2 regions of the Embleya sp. NPDC008237 genome follow, and region 1 is predicted to be linked to the other one. Evidence: riboswitches for the same ligand, from Rfam matches in the RefSeq annotation. Region 1 holds a riboswitch; the other holds the start of a gene.
The links. A riboswitch is a leader RNA that binds a small molecule or an ion and turns the genes downstream of it on or off. The one in region 1 is predicted to bind S-adenosylmethionine.

Region 1 (3,407 bases):
CGACCCGCGGGTGCTTCGGGTGCTGGCGCGGTGGTCGACCTGCATGCGCGCGAAGGGGTTCGACTACCCCGACCCGTTGGCGGCTGGCGGCGATCCGGCGTGGGACACGCCCGCGCCGAGTGCGCGCGAGATCGCCGCGGCGAGCGCGACGGTGGCCTGCCGGACAGAGCACAACGTGGCGGGCACCTGGTACGCGGTCGACGTGGCCTACCAGCGGCAGGCGATCGAACGCGAGGCGGCGGCGCTGGCACGGGTGCGGGCGAACGAGGACGAATCCGCCCGTCGGGTCGCCGCGGTCCTGGGCGGCTGAGCCGGCGCGCCCGCACCGGGCCCGCCTCGCCCACGACGATGGCGCGAAACAGCCGTCCGGCGCCCGACCGGGACGACCGTCAGCGCCCGACCAGGCGGGTCCGCGCACGGTACTCGGGCACGGTCGCCATCGGCGGCCGCTCTCGGGCCGCGACGTCGTGCGTGCGCAGCCGGAAGCCGTCCTCGTCCCGCTCGAACTGGGTCAGCGCGGTGCTGAGCTCGACCGGGTGCGCGCCCGTGGGGCCGCGGCGCAGTCGGCGCTCCACGGCCTGGAGTATCTCCGCCGCCATCCGGCCGAGGCCGGCCTCGTCCTGGTGGCTGTGCCGGCGCACGCCCACGTCCACCTGGGCCATCGCGTCCAGACCGGCCAGGCGCAGGGTGTCCACGAGCATCGCGGTCTCGACGCCGTAGCCGCACGGGAAGGGCAGCTGTTCCAGGAGCGAGCGCCGGGCCGCGTACTCGCCGCCGAGCGGCTGGACGAAACCGGCCAGTTCCGGCCAGTGCAGGTTGAGCAGGGGGCGGGCGACCAACTCGGTGACCCGGCCGCCGCCCGCGGGCACGATCGTGTCGCCGATCTCCAGCGGCCGGTCGTACATGGCCTTGACCAGTCGAACCGTGGAGTCGGTCAGCAGCGGGCCCAGGATCCCGGTGACGAAGTCCGCCGAGAAGTCCTTCAGGTCGGCGTCCACGAACGCCACGATGTCGCCGTCGGTGACCAGGAGCGAGCGCCACAACACCTCGCCCTTGCCGCGTACGGCCGCCAGCGTGGGCAGGATGTCGTCGCGGTGCACGACCCGCGCGCCCGCGTCGGCGGCGACCCCGGCGGTGTCGTCGGTGGATCCGGAGTCGACCACCACGAGCTCGTCCACCAGCGGCGCGCGCTCGATCAGCTCGGTCCGGATCACCTTGACGATGTCCCCGACGGTCGCCGCCTCGTTCAACGCGGGCAGGACGACGCTGACCCGGGTGTCGCGTTTGGCGTCAAGAAGCTTGTCGACGGGCCAGTCCGCGGCGACGGAGGACCGTCGTCGAAGCCAGGCGCTCACCTCGGGCTGCACGTTCGAAATCCCCTGTCGTCGCCGGTGTTCCGGCCTCGGTCGCGGTCACCCTTTATCGTCTCGCGAGGTGGACCGGATGATCGACGCGGCACCGGTTCGGTTACAGTCGTCGTCACCGGATACGACGATCGCACGTCGAGCCGGACAAACGCGGACCGGCCACCCGGCGACGGGTGTGTCCACCGCCATAGCAGCTCATCCAGAGGGGCAGAGGGAACGGCCCGTTGAAGCCCCGGCAACCATCCGATCGTCATTCCTCGTGACGCGCTTTCGGCGCGAGCGAGCACCGGCGGATCGGACAGGTGCCAAGTCCGGCCCGTGGGACCCCACGGGTAAAGATGAGGACAGAAAGGCCCTCGCCATGGCGACACCCACCGCCACCCGCTCCACCAGCGCCACCTCCACCGCCTTCGGTCCGGCCGTCGCGCTGTCGTGTCGCGAGTGCGGCGAACGCACCGAACTCGGCCCGAAGTACGCCTGCGAGTCCTGTTTCGGCCCGCTCGAGGTCGCCTACGACTTCGGCACCGTCACGCGAGAGCAGATCGAGGCCGGCCCGCAGAACATCTGGCGCTATGCACCGCTCCTGCCGGTCGCCGCGGACGTCGCGTCCCGGCCCAACCTGAACCCCGGTTTCACCAAGCTCGTCCGGGCCGAGAACCTGGGCCGCGAGCTGGGCATCGCGAAGCTGCACGTCAAGGACGACTCGGGCAACCCGACGCACTCCTTCAAGGACCGCGTGGTCGCGATCGCCGTCGAGGCCGCACGCACCTTCGGCTTCACCACCCTCTCCTGCTCCTCCACCGGCAACCTGGCCGGCGCGGTGGGCGCCGCCGCCGCTCGGGCGGGCCTGCGCAGCTGCGTGTTCATCCCGGCCGACCTGGAGGCCGGCAAGGTCGTCACGGCGGCCGTCTACGGCGGCGAGCTGGTCGCCATCGAGGGCACCTACGACGAGGTCAACCGGTTCTGCTCGGAGTTGATCGGCGACCCGGCCGGCGAGGACTGGGGCTTCGTCAACGTGAACCTGCGGCCGTACTACGGCGAGGGTTCCAAGACGCTGGCCTACGAGATCGCCGAACAGCTCGGCTGGCGGCTGCCCGAGCAGATCGTCATCCCGATCGCGTCCGGTTCGCAGCTGACCAAGATCGACAAGGGTTTCCGCGAGCTGATCGCACTGGGCCTGGTCGAGGACACCCCGTACAAGATCTTCGGCGCGCAGGCCACCGGGTGCTCCCCGGTTGCGGCGGCGTGGAAGGCCGGCCAGGACGTGATCCGCCCGGTGCGACCGGACACGATCGCCAAGTCGCTCGCGATCGGCAACCCGGCCGACGGCCCGTACGTGCTGGACGTGTGCAAGCGCACCGGCGGCGCGGTGGAGGACGTGACCGACGCCGAGGTGGTCGAGGCGATGAAGCTGCTGGCCCGCACCGAGGGCATCTTCGGCGAGACCGCCGGCGGCGTGACCGTCGGCTGCCTGCGCAAACTGCTCGCGTCCGGCGCGCTGGACCCGGACGCCGAGACGGTCGTGCTCAACACGGGTGACGGCCTCAAGACGTTGGACGCGGTCACGCCGACCACCGGCGCCACCGCGACCATTCGACCCACTCTGGATTCCTTCCGAAAGGCCGGCCTGGCATGAGCGTCTCCGTTCGCATCCCGACGATCCTGCGCACCTACACGGGCGGGGCGGCCGAGGTGTCCGTCGAGGGGACGACCCTCGCCGAGGTCCTGGATGCCTTGGAAAAGGATCACACCGGAATTCGCGCGCGCATCCTCGACGACGAGGGCAAGCTGCGTCGCTTTGTGAATCTGTACGTGGACGACGAGGACGTGCGCTTCGCGGACGGTCTCGCCACGGCCACCCCCGACAAGGGCACCGTTTCGATCATCCCGGCGGTCGCGGGCGGTTGCTGACGCGATAGGCCGACGGTCCCGATCTTCATCGACTCGGGCACGAAACGGAACCGAGAAATCCGCCGCCCGGAGCACCGGGCGGCGGATTTCTTCGTCACCCGGAGAGGGTGATCGTTACACGTGTTTAAC
Region 2 (3,407 bases), on a different contig from region 1:
CGAAGCGGCCTTCGCCATCGGCCTGGAGTAACCCCTCAGCCCTGCCGGACCTCCAACCCCCGGCAGGGCCACCCCTCCACCAAGCCACTCGAGGACCCCCCGGCCAAGCCCACCCGGACCGGCCCCAAGCACCACGGCTACACCCCCACCCGAGCAACCCACCTCAGCCCGTCCGGCGCTTGGGGACACCCCCCAGCAGGGCCGCCCCCAGCCGGCCCGGGCCCATGCACCGCAACACCCCACCCGGGCAACCCAAACCAGCCCGTCCGGCGCTTGAGGACACCCTTGGCAAGGCCGCCCCCAGCCGGCCCGGGCCCATGCACCGCAACACCCCACCTGGGCAACCCAAACCAGCCCGTCCGGCGCTTGAGGACACCCCCGGCCGGCAAGGCCAAAAAACCCTACGCCGCAGGCAATTCCCGCACGCCCCGCGGATCCGCATCCGGAACGCACCGGCCCCCATCGACCGTGTAGCTCCACACCGCCCCGCGCTCCACCAACTCCCGCACCGCCGCCGCAAAGCGGTCCAGGTGCTCCACGGGCGTCCCCACTCCGAAGCTGACCCGGATCGCGTTGAGGTTCTGCTCACCCTCGGGCGCGTCCGGGGATCCACACTCGGTCGGCTGATCGGCCCGCCCGCCCAACAGGTGCCGCACCAGCGGATGAGCGCAGAACAACCCGTCCCGCACCCCGATCCCGTACTCCGCCGACAACACCGCGGCGAACCGCGAACTGTTCCACCCCTCGACCACGAACGAGAGCACCCCCACTCGCGCCGACTCCGGCCCGAACAGCTCCAGCGTCCGCACCGCCGGAATCTGCGCCAACTTCGCCCGAAGGCGCGTCAGCAGCGCCTCCTCGCGCGCGACCAGCGCCGCCGGCCCCGCCTCGGTGATCGCCCGGCACGCGGACGCCAACGCATAGGCACCGATCACATTCGGCGACCCCGCCTCGTGCCGAGCCGCACCGCCGTGCCACTCCACGTGGTCCCGGCTGACCGTCTTGCTCGCCCCGCCCCCGGCCAAGTACGGCTCGGCCGCGTCCAGCCAGTCGCCCCGCCCCGCCAACACGCCCGAGCCGAACGGCGCGTACAGCTTGTGCGCCGACAGCGCGATCCAGTCCACGTCCAGGTCGGCCACCGACACCGGGTGATGCGGCGCCAGTTGCGCCGCGTCCAGCACGATCCGCGCGCCGTGCCGATGCGCGACCTCGGCCAGCTCGGCGACCGGGAAGAGCTCGCCGGTCACGTTCGAGGCTCCGGTCACGCACACCAGCCGAGGCCCGTCGCCGGACCCGGCGAGTGCGGCCTCCAGCGTCGCGACCGCCTGCTCCGGCGATCCGGGCGCGGCCAGTTGGGTCACCCCCGCATGCCGCCGCCACGGCAACAGCGCCGCGTGGTGTTCGGTCTCGAAGACGAACACCCGGGTACCGCGCGGCAGTACGGACGCGAGCAGGTTGAGCGAGTCCGTGGTCCCGCGGGTGAACAGCAGCGTGTCGTCGGTCCGCAGACCCAGGAAGCTCGCGACCGTGGCCCGGCTCTGCTCGTACAGGTCGGTGGACAGCTGGGACAGGTAACCGGCGCCCCGGTGCACGCTGCCGTAGTAGGGCAGATACGCGGACACGTCGTCCCACACCCGCTGCAGACACGGCGCACTCGCCCCGTAGTCGAGCGCGGCGTATTCGACCTCCCCGCCGGTCACCAGCGGAACGAGCACGTCCCGCCCGACCACGGGCAGCGGGGCGGCGATGGCGACGTCACAGTCGAGGGCGGTGGTGGAAGCGGTGTCAACGGTCATGGCGAAACTCCTCGGCAGGCACGGAACATCGACGCGGATGTCGATTGATCGACATCCAAACGCACCGAATGATCCGCTGGTGAAATGTGGTCTCGTAAGCCGCGGCTACGGGCGGCCCGGGGCGACGCGCGAGGACTCAGCGCGTACGGAATAGGGCGATTCGCCCGTTTCGAGAAAGAGATTTCACGCCATCACATGCTCCCCAGGTACAGGACCCCCGGGTCACATGGAGCATCGACTGCCGTCATGCAAGGGGTCCGCGCTTGCCAGGGCGCCTTACGACGCCTGACCGTGTCATCACCCGGGGCACCCCACCGCGGAGCGAGGGTTGCCGGACAGCAAGCCGGGGCTTTCCACTGTCACTCGTGACCTGAGCAGAATTATTACCGGATGGAACGTCACGCGCAACGACCACCCCACGGTTCCCACATCCTGGACGGCCCGACCGGCAGTACCGGCCCGACCGGCACGGGCAAGCCCACCCGGCAACAACCAGCGGCAACCCACACGACCGACACAGACGGCACCACGCCGCGCGGGTCGAGCACGACGGCCCGACCCGCCGGCGCAAGAGCCCGACTACCCCCGCGCGAACGAACGCGTCGTGGCCACCCACCGATCGAGCGCGGCCTGCGCGGCCCCGGAGTCGATGGCGTCCGCGGCCCGATCGATGCCGGCCGCCAACTGTTGGGTCAGTGACCCTTCACCCGAGCCCAGCGCGGCCAGCGCCGCGGCCGAGTTCAACAGCACCGCGTCCCGCACGGCGCCCTTCTCCCCCGCGAGGAGCCTGCGGGCGACCTCCGCGTTGAACGCCGCGTCACCACCGCGCAGCGACTCGATCCCGTTCAGCGCGATCCCCAGGTCGCGCGGATCCACCCGGTCCTCGCGCACGTCGCCGTCCCGCACGATCCACACCTGCGACGTGGTGGTGACGGTCAACTCGTCCAGCCCGTCGTCGCCGCGGAACACCAGCGCGGTCGCCCCGCGGTCGGCCAGCACACCGGCCACGATCGGCGCCATCCGCAGGTCCGCGACCCCGATCGCGTGGAACCGCACCCGGGCCGGATTGGTCAACGGCCCGAGGAAGTTGAACGTGGTCGGCACGCCCAGCTCACGGCGCGCCTGCGCGGCATGCCGCAGCGACGGGTGGAAGTGCTGTGCGAAGCACAGCGTGATGCCCGCCTCCTCGGCCGTGCGGGCCACCTGCTCCGGAGTCAGATCCAGCACCACGCCGAGCGCTTCGAGTACATCCGCGGCCCCACTCGCCGAGGACGCCGCCCGGTTGCCGTGCTTGACCACCGTCTCGCCCGTGCCCGCGACCACGATCGCGGACATCGTCGAGATGTTCACGGTCCGGGCCAGGTCCCCACCGGTGCCGACGATGTCGACGGTGCGGCCGGGCACGTCGATGGTCGACGCGTGCGCGTACATCGCCTGCACCAGGCCCGAGACCTCGTCCACAGTCTCGCCCTTGGCGCGCAGCGCGATCACGAACCCGGCCACCTGCACCGGCGTCGCCTCGCCGGTCATGATGTGGTCCATGGCCCACGCGGTCGCATCGGCAGGCAGGTCGTCGCCCCGCATGAGCGCCGCCAGGAGGTCCCGCCAGGA

Region 2: it holds a riboswitch for S-adenosylmethionine, as region 1 does, so the genes downstream of both, ACFZBU_RS08320 (aminotransferase class V-fold PLP-dependent enzyme) here and thrC (threonine synthase) in region 1, are expected to answer to the same signal.

What each region holds. Positions count from the first base shown of each region.
Region 1 is NZ_JBIBGL010000012.1:13,413-16,819, reverse strand. Features, by position in the region: gene ACFZBU_RS28795 (hypothetical protein) at 1-310, shown strand, start outside; gene ACFZBU_RS28790 (glucosyl-3-phosphoglycerate synthase) at 390-1,367, opposite strand; SAM riboswitch class I at 1,560-1,712, shown strand; gene thrC (threonine synthase) at 1,729-3,003, shown strand; gene ACFZBU_RS28780 (MoaD/ThiS family protein) at 3,000-3,278, shown strand.
Region 2 is NZ_JBIBGL010000003.1:302,132-305,538, forward strand. Features, by position in the region: gene ACFZBU_RS08315 (Lrp/AsnC ligand binding domain-containing protein) at 1-31, shown strand, start outside; gene ACFZBU_RS08320 (aminotransferase class V-fold PLP-dependent enzyme) at 402-1,796, opposite strand; SAM riboswitch class IV at 2,051-2,167, opposite strand; gene trpD (anthranilate phosphoribosyltransferase) at 2,376-3,407, opposite strand, start outside.